DNA from 4 places in the Leisingera sp. F5 genome. Region 2 is predicted to be linked to each of the others. Evidence: riboswitches for the same ligand, from Rfam matches in the RefSeq annotation. Region 2 holds a riboswitch; each other region holds the start of a gene.
The links. Region 2 has a riboswitch for cobalamin ahead of A2I95_RS22890 (aromatic ring-hydroxylating dioxygenase subunit alpha). Riboswitches for the same ligand answer to the same signal wherever they lie in the genome.
Positions count from the first base shown of each region.

Region 1: it holds a riboswitch for cobalamin, as region 2 does, so the genes downstream of both, A2I95_RS16555 (ABC transporter substrate-binding protein) here and A2I95_RS22890 (aromatic ring-hydroxylating dioxygenase subunit alpha) in region 2, are expected to answer to the same signal.
Region 3: it holds a riboswitch for cobalamin, as region 2 does, so the genes downstream of both, A2I95_RS09770 (CbtB domain-containing protein) here and A2I95_RS22890 (aromatic ring-hydroxylating dioxygenase subunit alpha) in region 2, are expected to answer to the same signal.
Region 4: it holds a riboswitch for cobalamin, as region 2 does, so the genes downstream of both, A2I95_RS09700 (DUF1636 domain-containing protein) here and A2I95_RS22890 (aromatic ring-hydroxylating dioxygenase subunit alpha) in region 2, are expected to answer to the same signal.

Region 1 covers NZ_LUKH01000024.1:11,931-17,732, forward strand. Annotated here, with positions in the region: gene A2I95_RS16540 (glycine betaine/L-proline ABC transporter ATP-binding protein) at 1-170, opposite strand, end outside; gene A2I95_RS16545 (ABC transporter substrate-binding protein) at 277-1,224, opposite strand; gene A2I95_RS16550 (DeoR/GlpR family DNA-binding transcription regulator) at 1,433-2,212, shown strand; cobalamin riboswitch at 2,422-2,615, shown strand; gene A2I95_RS16555 (ABC transporter substrate-binding protein) at 2,757-3,767, shown strand; gene A2I95_RS16560 (iron ABC transporter permease) at 3,764-4,813, shown strand; gene A2I95_RS16565 (ABC transporter ATP-binding protein) at 4,810-5,571, shown strand; gene A2I95_RS16570 (AMP-binding protein) at 5,760-5,802, opposite strand, start outside.
Region 2 covers NZ_LUKH01000062.1:47-5,848, forward strand. Annotated here, with positions in the region: partial or broken gene A2I95_RS22885 (FAD-binding oxidoreductase) at 1-308, opposite strand, end outside; gene A2I95_RS22890 (aromatic ring-hydroxylating dioxygenase subunit alpha) at 313-1,548, opposite strand; cobalamin riboswitch at 1,654-1,853, opposite strand; gene A2I95_RS22895 (DUF1523 family protein) at 2,085-2,729, opposite strand; gene A2I95_RS22900 (hypothetical protein) at 2,740-3,006, opposite strand; gene A2I95_RS22905 (DUF6638 family protein) at 3,009-4,370, opposite strand; gene A2I95_RS22910 (hypothetical protein) at 4,495-5,190, opposite strand; gene A2I95_RS22915 (ATP-binding protein) at 5,217-5,802, opposite strand, start outside.
Region 3 covers NZ_LUKH01000011.1:122,089-127,890, reverse strand. Annotated here, with positions in the region: gene A2I95_RS09795 (hypothetical protein) at 1-222, opposite strand, end outside; gene A2I95_RS09790 (glycoside hydrolase family protein) at 240-596, shown strand; gene cobF (precorrin-6A synthase (deacetylating)) at 719-1,471, opposite strand; gene A2I95_RS09780 (hypothetical protein) at 1,545-2,048, opposite strand; gene A2I95_RS09775 (CbtA family protein) at 2,115-2,807, opposite strand; gene A2I95_RS09770 (CbtB domain-containing protein) at 2,812-2,982, opposite strand; cobalamin riboswitch at 3,017-3,230, opposite strand; gene A2I95_RS09765 (DUF1636 family protein) at 3,302-3,637, opposite strand; gene cobA (uroporphyrinogen-III C-methyltransferase) at 3,634-4,368, opposite strand; gene A2I95_RS09755 (cobyrinate a,c-diamide synthase) at 4,365-5,684, opposite strand; gene cobM (precorrin-4 C(11)-methyltransferase) at 5,677-5,802, opposite strand, start outside.
Region 4 covers NZ_LUKH01000011.1:108,855-114,656, forward strand. Annotated here, with positions in the region: gene glpD (glycerol-3-phosphate dehydrogenase) at 1-980, shown strand, start outside; gene cobO (cob(I)yrinic acid a,c-diamide adenosyltransferase) at 1,102-1,737, opposite strand; cobalamin riboswitch at 1,789-2,004, shown strand; gene A2I95_RS09700 (DUF1636 domain-containing protein) at 2,101-2,511, shown strand; partial or broken gene cobW (cobalamin biosynthesis protein CobW) at 2,538-3,548, shown strand; gene cobN (cobaltochelatase subunit CobN) at 3,740-5,802, shown strand, end outside.

The DNA.
Region 1 (5,802 bases), on a different contig from region 2:
AAGATCTCGCCTTCGGCAATGTCGATGCGGGCATCGCGCACAGCGCCGATAATACCTGCCTTGCGGATCTCCGCGCCGCTGGGGGACGGGTTGCTGTTCAGAAACGCCTCGGCATTGGCGCCATAAAGCTTCCAGATGTTGCGGCAGGAGAGTTTGGTCTTGGGAGACATCAATGCGGTTCCTGGACCGGTCCGCAGAAAGCGGCCGGGTTGATTGACGGGACAGGAGAAAAGACCGGGGCTGCCGGAGAGCGTGCAGCAGCCCCGGGGAGTGAGATCAGTTGCCGATCCAGCCGGACCAGCGGTCCTTGTTTGCGGTCATCCATCCGGACACCACTGTATCGATATCGACGCCCTCCAGATCCGCCTTGCCGACCATGGCGCTCATCTCTTCGTTGGTAATCTGGTAGGACTGAACGATCTCATAGGCACCCGGCCATTTTTCCGGCAGTCCGGCCCAGGCCGCCTTCCAGATCGGGCCGCGCGGCTTGCCGCAGTCATAAGCCAGATCCGGGTTCACCCCCGCCGCAGGATCAGCGTAACATTCCGCGGAATAGGGCGGGAATTCCACGAACTCGCCGTCGTATTTGGCCGGCGCCCAGTGCGGCACATAAACCCACAGGACAATCGGATCCTGGCGCTGATAGGCGGATTCAAGTTCGGCAAACAGTGCCGCATCGGTGCCCGCATGCACAACTTCAAATTCCAGCTCTAGCGCCTCGACGCGTTCCTCGTCAAAGCCGCCCCAGGTGACCGGCCCGCCGACATAGCGCCCGTAGGGGGAGGTTTCAGCAGTTGCGAATTCCTCGGCGCAGTCTTTCAGCGCCTGCCAGTCGGGCAGGCCGGGGCAGCGGTCTTTCATATAGGCGGGGTACCACCATTCCTCGATCGCCATCAGCCCGGTTTCGCCGGCGTTGACCACCTTGCCCGAGGCAGTCGCGTCGTCCAGCGCCTCGCGTCCGGTGGTTTCCCAGATTTCCATCGCCAGATGCAGGTCCCCTGTCTTCAACCCGGCAAACTGGGCGATATAGTCTGCCTGGACGTATTCGACGTTGTATCCTGCCTCCTGCAGGATGCTGCCCATGATCTTGGTGTTGATCAGCTGGCCGGACCAGTCGTGCAGTGTCAGTCTGATGGGGTCGGAGGACTCGGCGGCCCAGGCGGATGGAGCGGAAACGGCGGCTGTCAGCGCCACGGCTCCCAAAGCGTTGAAGTTTCTCAGCATAAGGAATTCCCTGATATGTGGCATTTTGTGCGATTCTTGGCGTCGCGTGCTGAGATGGTGCTGCGGTTATGTCTGTCAGTCAATAAAAAACCACAATAAGCCACAATTGTCTCTGAATTAGGCGGTTTTTGAGCAAAAAATTGCGGCGCTAGAGGTCCGTGTGTTGTTTTTTGTGGCTTTCTGGCGTAGCAACGCAACAGGAGGCCAGATGACCAAAACCCGTAAGACCACCAACCAGCGTGAAGAGGAAATCCTGCGGGCGCTGCAGCAGGCAGGCGGATCCTGCAGGGTCAGCTATCTGGCTGGCAGGCTGGGTGTGTCCAATGAAACCATCCGGCGGAACATCCGCACGCTGGAGGATGCCCAGGCGGTCCGCAAGGTTCACGGCGGGGTGCATCTGGTTGAAGATGTGAACGAGCTGCCGCTGCAAAGCCGGATGGACACCCACGCCTCTGAAAAGCAGCGTCTGGCCATCGAGGTGGCCAAGACCATCAGCGACGGGGATTCGGTCTTTTTAGACGTTGGTTCCACCACAGCCTATGTGGCGCAGGAGCTGCAGCAGCGGTCAAACCTCTTTGTGGTGACCAACTCCGTGCTGGTGGCCCATGCGCTGGCATCGCGCAACAACAACCGGGTGTTTCTGGCCGGCGGCGAGCTGCGCCCGCATGACGGCGGCGCCTTCGGGGCCGAAGCGCTGGATCTGGTGCGGCGGCTGAACGTGCAGTTTGCCATCTTTTCGGCCGGGGCGATCAATGCCGAACTGGGTTTCATGCTGCATGACCTGGAAGAGGCAAATTTGGCCCGTGTCGCGGCGGCCAATGCGCAGGTCCGGATAGTCGTTGCCGATCATGACAAATTCAACAAGCGCGCGCCGGTGTCGATCGGCAAGGATACCAAATTCGAAGTCTTCTATACGGACGCGCAACCGCCGCAGGCCATCCTGGACATGCTCAAGGCGATGGATACCGATCTGATCGTGGTCGAATAACGGGACTGCGGGCTGTCTCCGGACAGTTTGCAGTCCCGCTTTTGCGGCTGCGGCTGATGGGTGTCCCAACCCTGAAACGGCTTCTTCTGGAATTTTCCATCTGTCCGTGCCTTTGGAAACCCTCCTACCTAGGCTGCTTGCCGCAGCTGTGCCCGGGCCGCAGAATTTCTGCTGCAGAATAACTTTTTCTTGCCGCAACGAAAGGGATGCGCTACCCGCGCTTTACCGGTCCCGAAAGGGCTAAGAGGGAATCCGCGGTGCCTGCCGGCGCCAAACGGAACTGCCCCCGCAACTGTAGGCGGCGAGAGCTGTGCCATGACGTCACTGGACCAAAACAGTCCGGGAAGACGGCACAGTCATTGACCCGCCAGTCAGGAGACCTGCCGGTGAAAACCGAAAAACACCGGGCGGGGTTGTCCGGGGAGGTTGCCGATAAGATGCGCCGCCGGTTTCCGGTGCCGCAAACGGGGGCAAGGACCTCTGCCTTACCGGTCAATGCCCTTTCACCCGTTCTCCGGTCATTGACACATGGAGATCGAATATCATGTTTTTGCGTTCCGGCCTGATCGGCCTTTCCTTCATCGCTGCTGCACAGGCTGCGGCGGCCGGTGAAACCTTTCCGCTGACCATTGAAAACTGCGGCCAGTCGATCACTTTCGAGGCGCCGGCAGCGTCTTCCGTAACGGTCGGCCAGGCGGCGACCGAAGTGCTTTACGCGCTGGGGCTGGGCGACAAGGTGCTGGGCACCTCGGTCTGGTTCAACGACGTGCTGCCCGAATACGCGGACCTGAATGCCAAGATCGACCGCCTGGCCGACAACGATCCGAGCTTTGAAAGCGTGGTTGCTAAGCGGCCCGGCCTGGTTGCGGCGCAGTACGAATGGCACGTTGGCCCCGAAGGCGTCGTGGCCAAACGTGAGCAGTTCCATGATCTGGGTATTCCGACCTATGTGATGCCCGCCGATTGCGTCGGTAAGGACAACACCACCGGCGGCGACGGAACCCGCACCCGGATGTTCACCACCGGCAGCCTGTATCAGGGCATCGAGGAGCTGGCGGCGATCTTTGGCGAAGCCGAAAAAGGCGCCGAATTGGTCGCCGACTACAAGGCCCGCGAGGCGGCAGCTGTTGCCAAGGCGCAGGAAGTCGCACTGGAAGATGCATCCGCCGTGTTCTGGTTCTCTTCGCCTGAAATGGAGAGCGATCCGTTTGTGGCAGGCGAGAAGGGCGCGCCGGGTTACATGATGCAGCAGCTGGGCCTGCGCAACGTCATCGAAACCGACGAGGAATGGCCGACTGTCGGCTGGGAGACCATCGCCAAAGCCAACCCCACAGTGATTGTGATTGCCCGCATGGACCGCCGCCGCTTTGCTGCGGATGACTATGAGAAAAAGCTGGAGTTCCTGCGCAGTGATCCGGTGGCCAGCCAGATGGATGCGGTCAAGAACAACCGCATCGTCGTGATGGACGCTCAGGCGATGGATGCCACCATCCGTGCCATTCCGGCGCTGGAGGAACTGGCTGCTGAACTCAGCGCGATCGGCAACAGCCAGTGAGCGCAGCCGCCGCAATCACATGGCAGGGCGTCAAGGGCGCGTGCCTGGCCTTGCCGGTGCTGGTTGCGGCGGTTCTGGCAGGCGCAATGATCGGGGAAACCGCGCTTGCGCCTGACCTTGTGCTGTCTGTTCTGGCCAACAAGCTGGCCGGGGCAGGGCTGCCGGTTGATCCGATAGATCAAGGCATTGTCTGGAGTTACCGGCTGCCGCGGGCGCTGGTGGCGGGGGCCTGCGGGGCGGCGCTGGCGGTGGCGGGTGTGGTGCTGCAGGCGCTGCTGCGCAATGCGCTGGCCGATCCATACATCCTCGGCATCTCTGCCGGCGCCTCCACCGGGGCGGTTGCAGTGACCATTGCTGGGCTGGGCGGCGGTGCGCTGTCGCTGTCCTTTGGCGCCTTCAATGGCGCGCTTTTGGCCTTTGGCTTTGTTGCCGTTCTGGCCCGGGCCGCCGGAGCAGGCGGCAGCCGCGCGGCGGCAGCGCAGATCGTGCTGGCCGGCATTGCAGGCTCGCAGCTGTTCAACGCGCTGACTGCTTTCATCATCGCCAAGTCGGCCAATGCTGATCAGGCCCGCGGCATCATGTTCTGGCTGATGGGCAATATGAGCGGGGTGCGCTGGCCGGATGTGTGGCTGGCGGTGCCGCTGGCTCTGGCGGGCTGGGGGGTCTGCCGGTTCCATGCGCGGGCGCTGGACGCCTTTACCTTTGGCACCGATTCAGCGGCCTCGCTGGGCATTCCGGTGCGGCGGGTGCAGGTCACTCTGATCTTTGCCACCGCGCTGACAACTGCGGTAATGGTGTCGATTGTCGGCTCCATCGGTTTTGTTGGGCTGGTCATCCCCCATGCGGCGCGGTTCCTGGTTGGCCCGGGTCACCGCAGGCTGATGCCGGCCGCGGCGCTGACCGGCGCGGTGTTCCTGATTGGCGCCGACATCGTGTCCCGCATCATCATTCCGGGACAGGTGCTGCCCATCGGCGTGGTCACAGCCCTGATCGGCGCACCGTCCTTTGCGGTGATCCTGGTGCGTGGAAGAAGGGCTGCGCGATGAAGATCGAAGCCCGCAGCCTGTCTTACTCTATCCGCGGCAAGCTGCTGCTTTCTGATGTCTCATTGACGGTGCAGCCGGGAGAGACCCTGGCCTTGGTTGGTCCGAACGGGTCTGGGAAATCCACGCTGATGCGGCTGCTGGCGGGTCTGGCGCGCCCCTCGCAAGGCGAGGTTCTGCTGGCGGAAAAACCCTTGGCGCGGCTGACGCGCAGAGAGGTCGCCCAGCGGACCGCGATCGTTGAACAGCAGGCAGACACCGCCGAGCGAATTACCGCACGGTCGGTGGTGGAACTGGGGCGGACCCCCTGGCTGTCAGCGTTGAGGCCCTGGAGCGGCGAAGACAGCCAGCATGTGGAAAATGCGCTGAAGACAGTGGAAATGGAGGGGTTTGCCAGCCGCGAGTGGGCCACCCTGTCCGGCGGTGAGCGGCAGCGGCTGCACATCGCCCGCGCACTTGCGCAGCGGCCCGGGCTGCTGCTGCTGGACGAGCCGACAAACCACTTGGATATTCACCATCAGTTGTCGATCCTGAACTGCATCCGGAACCTGAAGGTGACTACCGTCGTGGCGCTGCACGATCTGAATCAGGCGCTGATGTGCGACCGGGTGGCGGTGCTGTCGGGCGGACGCCTGGTGGCGCTGGGCACACCGCAGCAGGCGTTGGCGCCTGAAACGGTTTCCGGGATCTTCGGGATCAAGGCCCGCTGGGTCCAGGACGCGGATGGCGGTGAGCCGTTTCTGTCCTTTCACTTGGCCTGAGAGTGCCGCAGCACAGGTCTCCCGCCCGTTGCCGGATGTCCTGACGGACAGCCGGCGCCCGTTGGGCCCGGCGCCGCGCTGCGGCGCGGCGAACCGGCCAGCAGTGCGACCGGATGTTTCGCGCGCGAAACATTGGGGCACAAAGGCTGACCCTCTTAGGGTCTTGCGGATTGGGCCCCTTGGGGGTCTCAGGTGTTGCTGATCTCCCCAAGGATCTTGTTGCGCTGGATC
Region 2 (5,802 bases):
CTCAGGTGGTCCAGCATCCAGCGGGTGCCGATGCTGTCTCCTTGTGCCTTCACTGTCACCGAGATCGACAAAGGCCGCGACGGCGAGGAACTGATGGTATAGGTCCGCCAAACGGTCCCTTCCGGCACTGGCAGCTCCAGCGTCAGGAACTGGCCCGGCTGGTATTTGAACCACGCGCCCGACGGCGCGCGGAAGCTGAAAGTGGCGGTGTTTGGCGCTTCCGGCACAACCGAGACGCATTCCAGCATCTCGTCGTCCTTCCACGCCAGGGTTTCGTCCAGCGTCTCGAAATTAGCCTGCAGTCCCATGTGCTTACTCCGCCGCGATCAGGTGACGGCCGGTCAGCGCGCGGGTCAGGTGCTCGGCATACCAGTTGGAGAACTGGATGACGCCGCTTTCCTGCACCTCGGAATAGGGGCCGGGTTCATAGGCGGGGGAGTTGATGCCCTGCTGGTTGTCCTCGACCACGATGCGATCCTCGTCATTGGTCGCCATCCAGACCTCGGTCAGGCGTGTGATGTCATAGTCCTGACCCTCGACCGCATCCTTGTGCACCAGCCATTTGGTGGTGACTTCAGTCTCGGTCGGGCTGATCGGAGTGACCCGGAACACCAGCGAATGATCCGGCAGGAAGTGGTTCCAAGTGGTCGGATAGTGGAACTTCAAGAGCGTGCCGGCATCGGCAAAGGGCACCCGGCCCAGCGGTTTGGCGACTGCCGCCTTGCCATCCATGGTATAGCTTTCCGCGCCCTCGTTCAGCGGCATCCGTGCCAGCCGGTGCTGGCCGCGCGCGCCCATGCGGAACTGCGACGGAACCCCTGCGGCCTCAATGCGGTCGAAATGCTTTTGCAGATGCGGCGGGGTCTCACCGCCCTCAACACCAGTGACCGACGGATCTTCCGGGAAAGTCCGGCACAGCGACGGGTGGTTGCCTCCGCAGTGATAGCACTCACGGTTATTTTCCCAGACCAGCTTCCAGTTGCCATTCTCGATGATCGAGCTTTCAAAGGCCACCTTGGCATTGCCCAGATCATGCGGCGCCAGATAGGGACGGGCGACGTCGGCGAAAGCATCGAAATCCGGTGCTTCATCGGCCAGGCAGATATAGATCAGACCGGCCAGATCACGGCAGTGCACCGGCTTCAGCCCGTGTTTGGAGGCATCGAAATCCGGCCCCATGTCCCGCGCCCACAGCAGTTTGCCGTCCAGCTCGTAGGTCCACTGGTGGTAGGGGCAGACCAGTTTGGGCGAGTTGCCCTTCTTGGCCTTGCACACAACCGAGCCGCGGTGGCGGCAGGCGTTGTGGAAGGCGCGCACTTCGCCGTCGGTGCCGCGCACGATGATGACGTTATAGGCGCCGATCTGATGGGTGACATAGTTGCCCGGCTTCGGCACTTCGCAGGCGGGAATGGCAAACAGCCACTCGCGGTAGAAGATCTGCCGCATGTCCAGATCCAGCACACCCGGGTCGGTGTAGAACGCCTGTTCCATGGAATAGTTCTTCTGCCGGGCCACCAGTTTGGCCAGAATTTCGCTGTCCTGAAGCATCTGCTTCTCTCCTTTGCCGCAACCCCGCGGCGTGTTGGCTGGGTGCAGGCATGAGGAGAGAGATTGCAGGCCGCACGCCCGCAACCGCCCTGCCGCCGCCCGCGGTTGACGTTATCTTGGCAAGGCTGGTTTCCGGACTGTCCCGGGGCCTTAAGATGGCGGGGCATGGCACCTTCCCGAAGGCATTCCTTCAGTGGTCTTTACCAAGCCTAACCCGGGGTCACCGTTGCGGGGGCAGTGCCGGAATTTCACCAGCTTCCCAATTCTCCGCCCCAAAGGACGGCACCTTGCTAACCGCCAAATTGCCCTAAAAACTGCCGTCCTTCGGAAACAAAACCGACCCGGCGAAACCGGAATAAGACATGCAGGTTTTCTTCTGCCGCCACAGCCTCATGCGGCAGATTCTCATACCGGCATTCGCCAGCCTGTTTGCGGCAACCGCTTATCTTTCACACAGTTACCTGCGATTCGCCCGGCAACCCGATTCGGCCTCGTCGCCGCGATATGAAAAAGGCCGCCAAACCGGCGGCCCCTTGTCACTTGGATTTCCAGCTGTCCAGCCAGCGCCGGACGCGGCCCTTACGCTCGGCAATCGCATCGCCCGCGGCATACAGGCTGTCCTCGACATTCTCGACCATCGGGTCGATCCGGGACCGGCGGAACCGGCGCCAGCGCACATAGATAGCCCACATCACCGCCGCCAGCAGCACCAGGAAAATGATCGAGAACCAGTTCGTGGGCTTGTCCTCCGGCCCCGCAACCGGATTGATCGTCACTGCATTGGGGAAGACCGACAGGAATTCATTGCGCCAGCCGTAGTGCATGATGGCCACCCATTCCGGGCTGGCCTTGGTCGAGATGCTGTCATTCGCATCGGTGTACAGATTGGCGGTGTCGAACTTGAAATAGGGCGGCCAATTCCAGCCGGTATCCTCGTTGCGGTAAACCATGTTGCGCCCATTGGGGCGCACCGCCTGGATGAACTGCACATCGCGGTTGATCAGCTCCGCCGACTGGTCGTCCGGCTGCGACCAGAAGATCCGGGTCCAGTCGTTCAGCTCCTGCCGTTCTTCATAGGTGTTGACGATGCGCACCACGTCGTACTGCGGCAGCGTGTAATGCAGGAAGGCGCCGAACAGCACCCAGATGGTGATCAGGATAGCCCATTTGATGAAACGCATGCGTTACACCTCACATGAAGTTAATGACGTAGACCAGAAGCGCGATTGCCCCCAGCGGAATGATATAGACCAGCAGGATCAGCTTGCGCCGGAACGACCGGTCATACTGCCGCAGCCCCCGTTGGATGAAGGTGCTGCGGTCGCCGGTCAACCCCTTCTGTTTCCAGCGCCGTTTCAGTTTGGCCCGGCGCACCTCGCGCGAATAAAGCGAGACCGCACCATAGGTCACAGTCAGCACCACCAGAAGGATCAGGATCAGGCGGATGAAGCCGAACATCTCTAGCGCCCCCGCACCCGGTTCACGGCGCCCCAAGGACCAACCCGCTCGACCATTCCCTTGCGCTGGACCCGCGGCAGCGCGGGCGAGCGCCCCTCCATATCCGGCTCATGCCCGAACAGCGCGGCGCGCGCGCCGGCCTTGTCCACCGCATACTCCCGCGCCAGGAACTCAGCCGCATAGGCCTTTTTCGTCTCCGGCCAGCCCCGGTACTGGCGGTAGAATTCTTCTTTGTGGCAGATGAACATCTGGCGGAAGTCATGCGGGCACAGCTCCGCCAGCAGCATATTCACCAAGTCCCGCTGGGCAGTGTCCGACGCCCGCAAGGAATAGAAATAGGCCGGATGGTCCGAGCGGATCTTCGGCCATTTGCCGCCCCCCTCGGCCCAGCGCACAAGTGCTGCCAGCCCCTCGAACTCCTCCGGCAGCTCTTCGGCATGGCGCGCCGCCAGCCGCCGCAAATCGGACCGCGACAGCCCCGACAAGTCCCGCCCCTTCCCGGTCAGAACCGAGACCGCCAGGAACCCCATCTTCTGCCGCAGGATCGCGGCACCATCGACGCCGCGCGCGCGGATCACCGGCTCGGCCAGCCCGTTCAGATCCAGAAACTTGGCAATCGCATTGCGCTCGCTCAGATCAAACACATGGGTAAGCGGCACGTCCTCCGGCTTTGCCCCGCTGGCAATCACCGCCGGATGCTCTTGCCCCGGAAACACATAGAGGCCCCCGAAATGCGCGGTCCAGAAGTTCGACTGCGCGAACACCTCATGCTCCAGATGCACCGGGTTGCGGGTCACATCGCCGGTCTTCTCGGCGGTCGAGATCATCTCACCGATCAGCGCATCATCAAACCAGGCGTCCTCACCGGTCTTGAACCGTTCCACCAGTTCAGCCAGACGGTCCGCATGGCGCAGGGTGCCGCGGGTGGTATCCGCCTCGATCCGCACCTGCTGAATGTCGAACAGCTTAGCTGGGGTGGAGACCTCAAACACCGAATTCACCAGCTCGCCCGCCACCGCATCGGTTGCCGTCAGCGCAAACAGCTGGCGCTCATTGACCTCGATAAACCGGCGCAGAATGTCCCGGCTGGTAGAGAATTTCACATGCAACAGCGGGCAGCGCTTCTGCTCGGTGCTGAGCAGAATGAACTGCCGGTTGACACCCGCATGGTTCAGATAGTGATCATCCCCCAGCTCATCCCCGATTTCGGGCGAGAAGCCCGAAATATCAACGTGGAAATCCGTCAGCGCCGTGGTCTTGCCGGTCAGATGCTTAAGCGCGCGATTGTACCGCTCCACCAGCGCGGGCGAGGCGACGTGGAAGAGATTGCCGAACATCAGGCCATGCTGGATGAGGCGTTTCATGTTGTCCTCCTATCCGTATCACACAAGCGATGCGCCCGGCCCGAGGGTGGGTGCGGAACGCGCCCGCCCTGGGGGGCGGGTCGGGCGCGTCGCGGCTTCGCCGCGAAGTATAACGTCAACCGCATCAAATCTTCGTCCTCAGCAAAGCTTTCATCGGAACAAATGCAGCATCAATACGATTGCGAAATGCGTCATCGTCATTGAAAGAGTCGTTCAGCTTGCCCTCAAGCTCGAGGCGCTCTCCTGCGTCTTTGTCAAACTCTTTGTTCCACTGTTCGTCTGAAATTTGTCCAGACCTTTGCATGTCACATAACGCACCATGCCTTTTTTCTAGCACCCCATACCTAGTCACATCGTTCGTAAACTCTCGTTCTATCTTTTTCACAGGTTCAAAAGCGTTGGCTATGTCAGATGGCCATCTAAGTTCAGCCTCTGCAAGAAGTGCGTTGACGTCATTCAGTACCTCTCGTGAACGCCGCCACCGATAAAGGCGGACCTTTCGATCAATTTGATCGGGCACTTTTTTCTCTTCAAAGAAATCAAGATCTGTGGATGTCAGAAACGGCAACCGGATAGCATGTAGAGATTGCCGGTAGCGATACATCTCCGCTGCCAACGCTTTTGCAAAGTCGGCATCGCGTTCTTTCTTCCACGTAGTGAGGCCAAAGTAAGCTGTTAGTGCTGCTGCGACAGCCGCCCCTGCAGTAACAAGACTTGCAATCACCTCAGACATCGGATGCCCATTCACAATCGCTGGAAACATTTTCGGAAAGAAATCATTGGCTAACCCAGCAATTGCCACGACCAAGAACACTAACATCAGCCACCTGAAGACCCGATCAGGATTCACCCCTTCCCCTCCAGATAGCGCCGCTTGGCCTCTTCCTGCCGCCCGAAATCGCGCACCATGTTTTCAATCGCCACCTCGTCCGACTTGTCGGCATAGCGGAACTCGCTGTCGGCGTAGCGGTTGATCTCCTGCACCACCATGTCGACCGTGATCGGCACCCGCAGCTCGGCAATCATCGCGGATTTGGTGTCATAGTCCTTGAACAGGAACAGCTCCGGGTTCTCCATCCATTCATCCGGCAGCTCAAAATCCATCGCGCGAACCTTGACCGCATCGGTGATGTTCTTGATGGCCCGCCCGGTAAACCGCTCATCCGCAGCTTGGATCGCCTTCAGATAAGTGCCGAGCTTGGCCAGATCATCCAGCTCACCAATCTGATCCTGCACCCGGCCAAAGACCTCCATCAGCCCCGGCTCCTGCGGGCGGTTATAGGCCTCGAAGGAGCGCGCGACGGCCTTCTTGATCTCCTGCGCGCCGTACAGATCGTGCTCGCCCAGCGGGATCTCATGGTTCTTGCCCATCAGCAGCGTCAGGATGTCGATGTAATCCTCGCGCGTCTTCGGCCCGTCGACCAGGAAGCGC
Region 3 (5,802 bases), on a different contig from region 2:
ATCTATAGCGTCATTGTGTGCTTTGGCATCGACGGCCCGCATCACGGGCGGCTCATGAGCCATGATTGTGGTGAGCTGCGAATTCGCCTCTGCGACGTCGCTCTCGGTCGGATCGGTAATTCTCTGAAAATTGGCCAGCGCTTGGTAGTAGTCGTGCTGAAGCATTTGGTGAGTGCGTGCCCGCCCACTGAAATCAAACGTCAGCTGAAGTGCGCCGATCAAGGCGGTGACGCCCCCAGGTGCGGCTGGAAGCGTACCGCGACATTGTGGACGTGGCGACCATCTGTTTTGGCGATACCCATGGTGTGCAGATTGGCGATAAGGCGACCATGGCGGAATGCGTGGATCGTCTCGAAGAGGACGTTCAAACGCTCTATGCGGAAATCTCAGGCTGCATGACGAACAAGCGCATTCCTGTCGGCGTGCAGGCATCCATGCTCGAGCTGGCCTTCAATGTCGGATCCGGTTCGGTGTGCCGGTCAAAGATGATGCGAAAGGCCAATGCGGGCGACTATGTGTCGGCCTGCAATGAACTGCTGCGATGGGTCATGGCCGGGGGAGACCCCGCAAGTCTATTCCATGCACCGGCGGGTTGATTGCACTGCATCATCAGCAACAACTGAGCCAGCGCACCCTGGCAACGGAACAACTCCAGACCTGCTGCGCTGCGGAAATACAGGCGGGGTTCAAAGCGCTGTTTCGCCTCTGACAGCGGCAGTTACCGCCGTCGCAGCAGGTAGATATCCATGATCCAGCCATGTTCGGCCCGTGCCTTGGCGCGGGTTTCAATGATCTGGCCGGCAACCTCCGCCAGCGGGCCTGCCACGGAAATCTGGTTTTCCATGCCCGCGTAAGCGGTCCAGAAGATCTCTGCCTCTTGCGCATCAATGGACTGGAACGAACATTCCCCGTCCAGCATGATCACCAACGTATCAGCGCTGTCCGGCCAGCCGTTTTCGCGCAATTGCCGCCCGGTGGTGATGGTGAAGGGGGCGCCGATCTCGTTCACGGGAATCGCGTGCGCCGCGGTCAGTGCCTGGATCGAGGTGATGCCGGGGATCACTGTCAGTTTGATGTCCGCCAGCGTCTTCAGCCGCTCAGCAATCCGCATGGTGCTGTCATAAAGCGATGGATCGCCCCAGACCAGAAAGCCCGCCTTGCCGCCTTCGCGCAGGTTCGCGGTGATGTTTTGCCACCAGATTTCCGCGATGGCGTCATGCCAGTCATCCACCCGCCGGTGGTAGCTTTTGGTGGCCTCGTCGCGCATCGGCAGGGCGAATTCGACGATCTTCGGCCCGCCGCCCTCGATGGCCCGGGTGCAGATCTCCCGCCTGAGCCCCGCCAGATCATCCTTGCCCGCGCCCTTGTTGGGGATCAGGATCAGGTCTTGCGCATTCAATGCGTCGATCGCCTGCAGCGTCATGTGCTGCGGGTTGCCGGTGCCGATGCCGATCAGGGAAAGCTCAATCATCACGGGGCCTCTAGCATGAAAACATGACCCCCTATGGGGCCGCGCGCTGTTGTCTGCAAGCCTGCAGTTGCGGTCAGGAGCCTTCGCTGTCGGCCGGGGCGGTCACCTTGGCTTCGACCGGCACGCCGTCGATCATCAGCGGGCTGTGGCTGTTGGTGTTCAGCGAAACTTTCACCTCGGCGCCTGCGGGCAGAGATGCAATATGCATCCAGCCGGCGTACAGGCGGGCGAGTTTTTCGCCATTGATATAGACATGCGCATGGCCTTCGCCGTCTGCATCCGCGGCAGAGGCGTTCTGGGGCGCAAAGCGGAAGTTCTGCGGTGTGACCTGCAGGTTCCAGCCGGCCATCGGGTCCTTATGCAGCTGGACCGCAACACCGGGCGCATCCGGGCCCGCCGCCAGGCTGACGGCCTGGGAATGGTCATGGGCTGCCATTTCGGCATTGCTGCCGCCATGATGCGCAGGATCGCCATGATCATGACCGTCAAAGGTGATGCCATTGCCGGCAGCCGTCACAAAACCGGCGCCGCCGCCGAACACCAGGCCGATAGCAAAAAGAGCGAGAGAGCGGGACATTTTGTCATCCTCGAAAAAAAGAATGCCCCGCCGGTTCCGGGCCGGCGGGGAGCAAGAGGGGCGGGATCAGGCAGCGGCGTCCGCGCGCTTGCCTTCAGCCTGCCAGAAGTAGCCGGCAAAGCTGCCCAGCAATGCCCAGGCGGCCATGCCGATGCCAAAGGCACGAGCGGCAAACAGGGCGCCGATCTCGGTCGGAACCGGACCTGAGAACGTCTCCGGCTCAGGTGCGCCGACAACATGCGGCGCCATCAGCAGCAGGGCTGCAACCAGATAGCTCACCAGATTGCCGCCAAAGGCGATCAGCCACATCGCGACACCAGCTGCCGCCACGGTGATGGTCCACCAGATCTGGCGCACGCCGACGTCGGCAGCTGCCACCCCGGGCACTTCCGGCGCCAGCGACATGCCGGGCGCAAAGTGGAAGGCGATGAAGCCAGCCAGGCCCCACATCAGGCCGTTGCGTGCGGTCACCTCATGCCCCTGGCGCTCGGCCATCGACATCAGCGCCACCAGCACCAGCGCATAGCCGGTGTAGGTCAGCATGGTGAAGACAATGCTGAGACCATCGCGCACAGCATCAAAGCCGGGCAGTTCGGGATGCGCTGAAACAGCGTCAGCGCCGAAATGCACCAGCTCACCGGATTCATAGAGCTCGGCGTGCAGCAGCACAGGCTGCACGAAATAAAGCTGCAGCAGGGCGGTAATCAACCCTGCTGCAGCACCAGCGAACAAGCCGCTGATCAGAATACGACTGAACATGGTCTCAGTGGCAGGGGAAGCCGGTTGCGTGGCGCACATCGTGAGCGGCGTCATGCAAAGCGGATGCCTGAACATGGCCGGTCAGGGTGATGATCCCCAGGCCCAGAACCACGGCAAACAGTGCCGGGATGAAGGTCGTGCCGGCGGCAGATGCCTTGAGCGTTTTGGTCGTCATTTCTAGTCCTCCTCGCCGTCACACCCGACGGCAGATTGTTGCGTCCTTACACGGCCGGTCTCCTGACTCGCGGGTCGCAGCTGCCTTCCTCCTTCCCGGCTTGCGCCAGTGGATATTGGAAGGCCGCTCGCCGCTCACAGTCGCGGGGGCGGTTGAGGCTTCGGTGCCGCGATTTGGTCCACCGTCCTCATTCCCGTTTCAGTCCCAGTGCTTAGGCACTATCAGACACCGTGTCGGATTGTTCTGCCCCGCGGGGCGCCGCCGGGTCAAGAATGATTCCGCCAGTTTGCAGCCTTTCAGCGTCACGCAGCACAGCTATTCAGGCGGTTTCGGCCGGGATGCGGGCAATCGCCTTGAAACGCAAATTGCCCAGCGGACGGGCGTCGGCAAAATTGCCGTCGGCGCTTTCACCATACATCCGCAGGAAGGTCAGGATGTCCGGCAGGTCTTTTGCAGTGATCTCTCCGAACAGATAGGCGGTCTTGCCGCTCTGCCGCACAGCCAGCGTCTGCGGGCGTTTGCAGCCGGACATGCAGTCCACCTGCTGCAGCTTGACCTTCACCCCCGCCGCCTCCAGCACTGCGGCGGCCTGCCCGGGCAGGGCAGGGTCCGCGTCGCGGCAGGTACGGCACAGAGTGAGGATCGGCGCGTTCATCCCTCGGCCAGGTCCTGGTCGGCCAGCGGGCCATAGAGGATCAGCACCGGCGCAGTGGTTTCCATCGCCCGCAGCATGTCAGGCAGCTCGCCCACCTTGTGGCGGTGCAGCGATTGTTCGGGCGTGGAGACACCAAGCGCAACCAGCGCATCGGTTTCTGCCGGCAGGCCCGCTTCCATCAGCTTTTCCGCAAGCGCTGCAAAGGTGCGTTTGCCCATATAGACCACGGTGGTGGCCTCGGCGTCGGCCAGCGCCGCCATGTTCAGATCGTCCGGCAGGCCGCCGGTCACATCGTGGCCGGTGATGAATTGCAGCCGCCGCGCGGTCTTGCGCCGGGTGAGCGGGATGTTTGCCGCCGCTGCCGCAGCCGAGGCTGCGGTCACACCGGGCACGATCTCAAACGCGATGCCTGCTTCGCGCAGCGCGGCGATCTCTTCTTCCAGCCGTCCGAAAACGCCGGAATCCCCGGACTTAAGCCGCACCACATTGAGGCCGGAAGAGGCATAATCCACCAAAAGCCGGCTGACATGATCCTGCTTCGGCGAGGGGCGGCCTGCGCGTTTACCGACGCCGACCAGATCGGCGTCACTCCGGGCATGGCTCAGGATCGGCCCCGAGGACAGATCGTCAAACAGCACCGCATCCGCGGCTTCCAGCCGTTTGACCGCTTTGACGGTCAGCAGCTCCGGATCGCCGGGGCCGGAAGAGACAAAGCTGACAAACCCGCTCATGCCTGTTCTCCGGTGATCAGGTGGAAGAAGGTGCCGGTGACATGGCCCTTGACCGATCCGGTTTCCGGCACCGGGTTGCCGTCCGCGTCCATGACATTGGCCAGCGGCGCATCGGGTTCATCCAGAATGGTGGAATAGTGGAATTCATGGCCGCGCAGCGCAGTGCCAGCAGCAAAACCCGGCATGCCGGCCTGAAGCACGGCCCGGCGATAGCCAAGGTGGAATTTGCGCTTCTCGTATGAGGTCACAAGACCCAGAAGCCCGGCCATCTGATGCCGGTTGCCTTCCTTGTCGATCAGCGCCTCGCCCAGGGCCATGTAGCCGCCGCATTCACCATGCACCGGCTTGGTTTCGGCATGTTTGCGCAGCCCGGTGCGGAAGTTTTCTGCCGCCGCCAGCGTGCCGCCGTGCAGCTCAGGATAGCCGCCGGGAAGCCAGATCAGATCGGCGTCCGCCGCGGGCGCCTCATCCGCCAGTGGCGAGAATGGCAGGATCTCTGCCCCGGCTGCACGCCATCCGGTCAGCAGATGCGGATAGGTAAAGGAAAACGCCGCATCCCGCGCCAGCGCAATCCGCTGGGCTGGGGGCAGGGGCAGTGCCGCCGCCGCCGGGGCCGCCCCCGCCAGTGCCGCCGATTTGATCGCCTCCAGATCGACATTCTCACGCAGGAACGCCGCATAGCCTGCAATGGCCGCTTCCAGATCGGGATGCTCCACCGCTTGGATCAGTCCCAGATGCCGTTCCGGCAGCGCCAGATCACCGCGCCGGGGCAGGGAGCCAAGCACCGTGATACCGGCCTTTTCCATCCCCAGACGGGTCAGCCGTTCATGCCGCGGGCTTGCCACCCGGTTAAGGATCACTCCGGCAAAGGGCACATCGGTGTCATAGTTCTTGAACCCCAGCGCCGTGGCGGCAGCGGATTGCGCCTGGCCGCCGACATCTACCACCAGCACCACCGGCCAGCCCATGCGCTTGGCGGTCTCGGCTGAGGAGCCAAAACCCGACTGGCCCCGCGTCGCCACCCCGTCATACAGCCCCATCGAGCCCTCGCCGATACAGATTTCTGCACCTGCGGCCTGGCTGGTGACCGCATCCAGCAGGCCCGCGTCCATCGCCCAGGTGTCGAGGTTGAAGCTTGGCCGTTTGGCAGCCGCCAGATGGAACGCCGGGTCAATATAGTCCGGCCCGCTCTTGTAGGGCTGCACCACGAGGCCGTCTTCGGCCAGCGCGCGCAGCAGGCCCAGCATCACCGTGGTCTTGCCGGTGCCCGAGGAGGGCGCCGAGATCATCAGTCCGGGAGGGTTCATATCAGTCATCGCCATGGCTCCAGCTTGACCACGGGCTGTCCGCGCTTTGCGGTCGGTAGCGGCGGTCGTATTCGGTGGAATAGAGGCAGCTCTCGTCAAACCCTTCGCCCTTCAGCACCGGCCCCAC
Region 4 (5,802 bases), on a different contig from region 2:
TTCTCTCCGCCCAGCGCCATGCAGACCACTGGGTGATCCGCACCAAGAACCACACCACCGGCGCCGAACACGAGCACCGCGCCAGGATGCTGGTCAACGCAGGCGGGCCGTGGGTGGCCGATGTGCTGCACCAGAAGCTGGGCCAGAACAGCCGCGAAAACGTGCGTCTGGTGCGCGGCAGCCATATTGTGGTGCCGAAACTGTTCGATCACGGCCGCTGCTATTTCTTTCAAGGATCAGACGGGCGAATCATCTTTGCCATCCCCTATGAGCAGGATTTCACCCTGATCGGCACCACCGACGCCGACCATCCGGACCCGGACACAAAACCGCAGTGCACCGAGGCGGAGCAGGACTATCTTGTTGATTTCGCCTCGCAATACTTCGAGCAGCCGCTGAGCCGCGAAGATGTTGTCTGGACCTATTCCGGCGTCCGCCCGCTCTATGATGACGGCGCCAGTTCCGCCACCGCGGCCACTCGCGAATACGTGCTGACACTGGACCAGGCGCAGGCGCCGCTCTTGAATGTCTTTGGCGGCAAGATCACCACCTACCGCAAACTGGCGGAGGCTGCGCTGACCAAGATCGGCGAAGCCTTTCCGCAGTTGCCCCCCGACTGGACCGCAGGCGTGGCCTTGCCCGGCGGCGATTTCCCGGTGGAGGATGTGAAAAAACTGCAAGACAAACTGGCCGCGGACTACCCGTTCCTCACGCCCTATTGGGCGGGCCGGATGATCCGCGCCTATGGAACCGAGGCCTGGGAGGTGCTTGGAGATACCAAAACAGCCGGTGATCTGGGACAGGACTTTGGTGCGACAATCACGGCACAGGAGCTTGACTGGGCGATCGCCCGTGAATGGGTGCGGTCAGGCGACGACTACCTGTGGCGGCGCACCAAGCTGGGCCTGCGGCTGGATGAGGCTCAGCGCGCGGCGGTGGGTGCCTACATTCAAGGAAAAGCGGGACAGCTCGCGGCTTAGCTCTTAGAGACGCGCCCGAGCCTGGGTGGGTGCGAAAGTGCCCTCCCGTTTTGCCGGAGGCAAACCTTCGGTTTGACGGGAGGGTCGAGCGCAGCCCGGCCGGTCGGCCGGGCCAAACATCTCAGAATTCCACGCCCTTCTGCGCCTTCACCCCGGCGCGGAACGGGTGCTTGATCTGGCCCATTTCGGTCACCAGGTCAGCGATCTCGATCAGCTCTTCCTTGGCGTTACGGCCGGTCAGAACCACATGGGTCATCGGCGGCTTCTGCTCCACCAGGAACTCCAGCACCTCTTCCAGGTCCAGATATTCATAGCGCAGCGCGATGTTGATCTCATCGAGCAGCACCATGGTGTTGCGCTCATCCAGGATCATCTCCTTGGCCTTCTCCCAGCCTTTTTGCGCGGCGGCGATATCGCGGGCTTTGTCCTGGGTCTCCCAGGTAAAGCCTTCGCCCATCGCGTAGAACTGGCACAGACCGCTGAAATTTTCTTCGATCAGCGTGCGCTCGCCGGTCTGCCAGGCGCCCTTGATGAACTGCACCACCGCCGACGGCATCCCATGCGCAATGCAGCGCATGATCATCCCGAACCCTGACGAGGATTTACCCTTGCCCGGCCCGGTGTGGACGATGATCAGGCCCTTCTCGCCCTCCTTGGTCTTCATCATCCGGTCGCGCGCGGCCTTCTTCTTGGCCATCTTGGACGCGTGACGGGCGGCTTCTTCCTCTGAGATGCCGGTTTCAGACTTTTCACTCATGGGGGGCTCTCCAGCTGTTTGACCCATGTCTTGACAAAGAAGGGCACGATAGCGCAAGGGGGTTCAGCTGGTTCCTGTGAAAACAGGCGAAGAGGGAATGTGAAGGCCTCCATATCCGATGGGAGCTCAAGCACAGCCGCCCCCGCGACCGTGACCGGATGAGGCCGCCATGCCACTGGGACAATCCCCGGGAAGGCAGGATGGCCGGCAAGGCGCGCGCCTTGGCATCCGCAAGCCGGGAGACCTGCCAGCGTGAGAGAGTTCAACGGGCAGACGGGGTGTTCTGCGACCGGTTGAGGGGCAGGCACAGAAATGCCCCTTTTTCGGCCATCCCGCATGCCTGCCGCGACAGGAGACGCGCTGATGGCTGACGATCAGGCGGGCACCCCCGCCAGCACCCCGGAACCGGTCACGCTGACCGTGTGCCTCACCTGCCGCCGCGACGGCGCCGACCCGGAGGCCGCCCGCCCCGGCGCCATCCTGCACGCCGCGCTGGAAGAGGCCGGGATGCCCGAGGGCGTCCGTCTGCGCGGTGTCGAATGCCTGTCGTCGTGCAAGCGCGGCTGCGCCGTTGCCCTGATCGGCGGCGCGGAACGCTGGACCTATGTTTATGGCGACCTCGACCCGGACCAGCATGTCCCCGAAATCCTGGAAGGCGCTGCGGCTTACGCCGGCACCGCCGATGGCGTTGTGCCCTGGCGCCAGCGTCCGCAGACCTTCCGCAAGCAATCCGTTGCCCGCATCCCGCCGGCCAAGTTCTTCTCCGAGGAGTAATCATGAGCGATCTCAACAAGATCCCCGTCACCGTTATCACCGGCTTTCTGGGCGCTGGCAAAACCACGCTGATCCGCCACCTGATGCAGAACCCGCAGGGCAAGCGTCTGGCCGTGGTGGTGAACGAATTCGGCACCGCCGGTGTGGACGGCGACATCCTGAAATCCTGCGCCGATGACAATTGCCCGGCCGAGAACATCATGGAGCTGGCCAACGGCTGCATCTGCTGCACCGTGGCGGATGACTTCATCCCCACCATCGAACAGCTGATGGCCCTGCCCGAAAAACCCGACCATATCGTGATTGAGACCTCCGGCCTGGCCCTGCCCAAGCCGCTGCTGAAGGCGTTTGACTGGCCCGCAATCCGCTCCCGCATCACCGTCGACGGGGTGATTGCCCTGGCGGACGCCGAAGCCGTGGCCAAAGGCCAGTTCGCCCCCGATCTGGACGCCGTGCAGGCCCAACGCGAGGCGGACGACAGCATCGACCATGAAACGCCCCTGTCCGAAGTGTTCGAAGACCAGATCTCCTGCGCTGACATCGTTCTGCTGTCCAAGGCCGATCTGGCCGGCGACGAAGGCGTCGAAAAAGCCCGCGCGGTGATCGAGGCCGAAGCGCCCCGCAAGCTGCCGATCCTGCCGATGAGCGAAGGCGTCATCGACCCGCGCATCATCCTGGGCCTGGGCGCCGCTGCCGAAGACGATCTGGACGCCCGCCCCAGCCACCACGACGGCCACCACGACCACGAGCATGACGATTTTGAAAGCATCGTTGTCGAAATGGGCGAAGTAACCGACCCCGAAGCGCTGCAGAATGCCATCGTGAAACTCGCCCGCGAGCGCAACATCCTGCGCGTCAAGGGCTATGTCGCGGTGGAAGGAAAACCGATGCGGATGCTGGTTCAGGCCGTGGGCGAGCGTCTGCGCGCCCAGTACGACCAACCCTGGGGGACGCAGCCGCGCAAGACCGCCCTGGTGGTCATCGCCGAGCATGACGACATCGACGAACAGGCCATCCGCGCCGAACTGGGGGCGTAAGCAAGTGAAAACGAAGCGTCAGAATTTGAACGGTCCAGCCCGGCGGCACGCCGGGCAGCGCCCGTCCCGCCCCCGTCAAACCAAAGGTTTGCCTTCGGCAAAACGGGGCGGGCGCTTCGCTTCCTGCCCCGCCGTGCCGGGCGCTGCCCTCTCCGCTATCAAACGACCTTCCAGGCAGGGAGCCTGAGCCCATGCACGTCGTCTTCCGCGAAAGCCACGGCCTTGACGAGACCGATACCCCGCAGGACCTGGGACAAACCCCTGCGGACCTTGTGGTGCTGTCCTTCTCCGACAGCGACCTCGGTGCCTTTGCGGCAGGCTGGCACCGGGCGGAGGGCAAGCTGCCCAGCCTCCGGGTCGCCAATCTGGTGGCGCTCAAGCACCCGCTCTCGGTCGACGTTTACGCGGAACAGACACTGGAGGGTGCCAAGGGCGTCCTCGTCCGCCTCATAGGCGGCGAAAGCTACTGGTCCTACGGCCTTGCCACCCTGCAGGACCTCGCCCGCCGCAAGGGCATTGCCCTGGCCATCCTGCCCGCAGACGGCCGCGAAGATGCGCGCTTGGATGAGCTGTCCACCCTGCCCGTCTCCACCTTGCGCCGCCTCCAAGCCTTGTGCGACGCCGGCGGCGCCGTCGCAGCCCAGGCCGCCCTCGCCCAGCTCTCGCTCGCCGCCGGCCTTTATGCAGGCCCGGTGCTTGGCCTCAAGACCATGCCGCAGCATGGCTTCTACGACCCCGCCAAGGGCGTGCTCGCCGATCTGCCCCAGCAGGACAAACCGCTGGTGCTGGTCAGCTTCTACCGCTCCTACCTTACTGCCGCCGATACCGCGCCGGTGGATGCGCTGATCACAGACCTCCGCGCCCGCGGCTACGCCGCCTACGGCATCTTTGCCGCCAGCCTCAAGGCCGCCGCCGCCGCAGAATGGCTGCGCAGAAAACTCCCTGAACTGAACCCGGCTGCGATCATCAATGCCACCGCGTTTTCGGCGCAGGGCACCGACGGCAGCGCCTCGCCGCTTTCCGCCACCGGCTGCCCGGTGTTCCAGGTCGCCCTCTCCACCGCCCGCCGCAAAGACTGGGCCGAGGCCGACCGCGGCCTCTCGCCTGCCGACCTCGCCATGCATGTGGTGCTGCCGGAGGTCGACGGCCGTATCTTCGCAGGCGTCGTCAGCTTCAAGTCGCCGGGCAAAAAAGACCCGGACCTGCAATATTCCCGCTTTGCCCACCGCGCCGATACGGACCGCATCAAGGCGGCCGTCGACCGTGTCGAGGGCTGGCTGCGCCTCGCCAAGCTGCCGAATGCGGACAAGCGCCTCGCCCTGATCCTCTCCACCTACCCCGGCCGCGACCACAACCTCGCCCATGCCGTCGGCCTCGACGCGCTGGCGTCCTGCGACGAGATCCTGCGCACGCTCTGGGACCAGGGCTATACAGTTGAGCCGCAGGAAAACACCGGCCTGCGGCTGATGGAAGAGACGCTGTGCGTCCCCCTCTCTGATTACAAATCCGCCCTCGCCACCCTGCCGCAAGACCTGCAGAACACCTTGACCGCCGCCTGGGGCGTCCCGGAAGATGACCAAGATTGCCGCGATGGCGCCTTTCATTTCAAGGCCTTGCGCGCAGGCAAAGCCCTGATCGCGCTGCAGCCCGAACGCGGTGAGGTGAAAAACCGCGTCGATGATTACCACGACCTCGACCGCACGCCGCGCCATGCCTATGTGGCCTTTTACCTGTGGCTGCGCGCCCAAACCGACGCGCTCATCCACATCGGCGCCCACGGCACCCTGGAATGGCTTCCGGGCAAGGCGGTGGCGCTGTCCGGCGCCTGCTGGCCAGAGGTGCTGACCGGCCCGCTGCCCGTCGCCTACCCGTTCATCGTCAACGACCCGGGCGAGGCCGCCCAGGCCAAGCGCCGCATCGGCGCCGTCACCCTCGGCCACCTGCCGCCCCCCTTGGCCCAGACCAACCTGCCCGAGGGCATGGCGCGGCTCGAAAGCCTGCTGGATGAATACTCCACCGCCGACGGCCTCGACCCCGCCCGCCGCGACCGGCTGATCGGTGACATCCGCGCCGAAGCCCAAGGCACCGGCGTCGAGGCTGACCTGGGCCTGACGCCCAACACTTCGCCCGCTGAAGCGATCACCCGGATTGACGCCTTTGTCTGCGACATCAAGGAAAGCCAGTACGGCGAGGGGCTGCACATCTTCGGCACCGGCCAATGCGGGCCTGAGGAACGCGCCGGGCTGATTGCCGC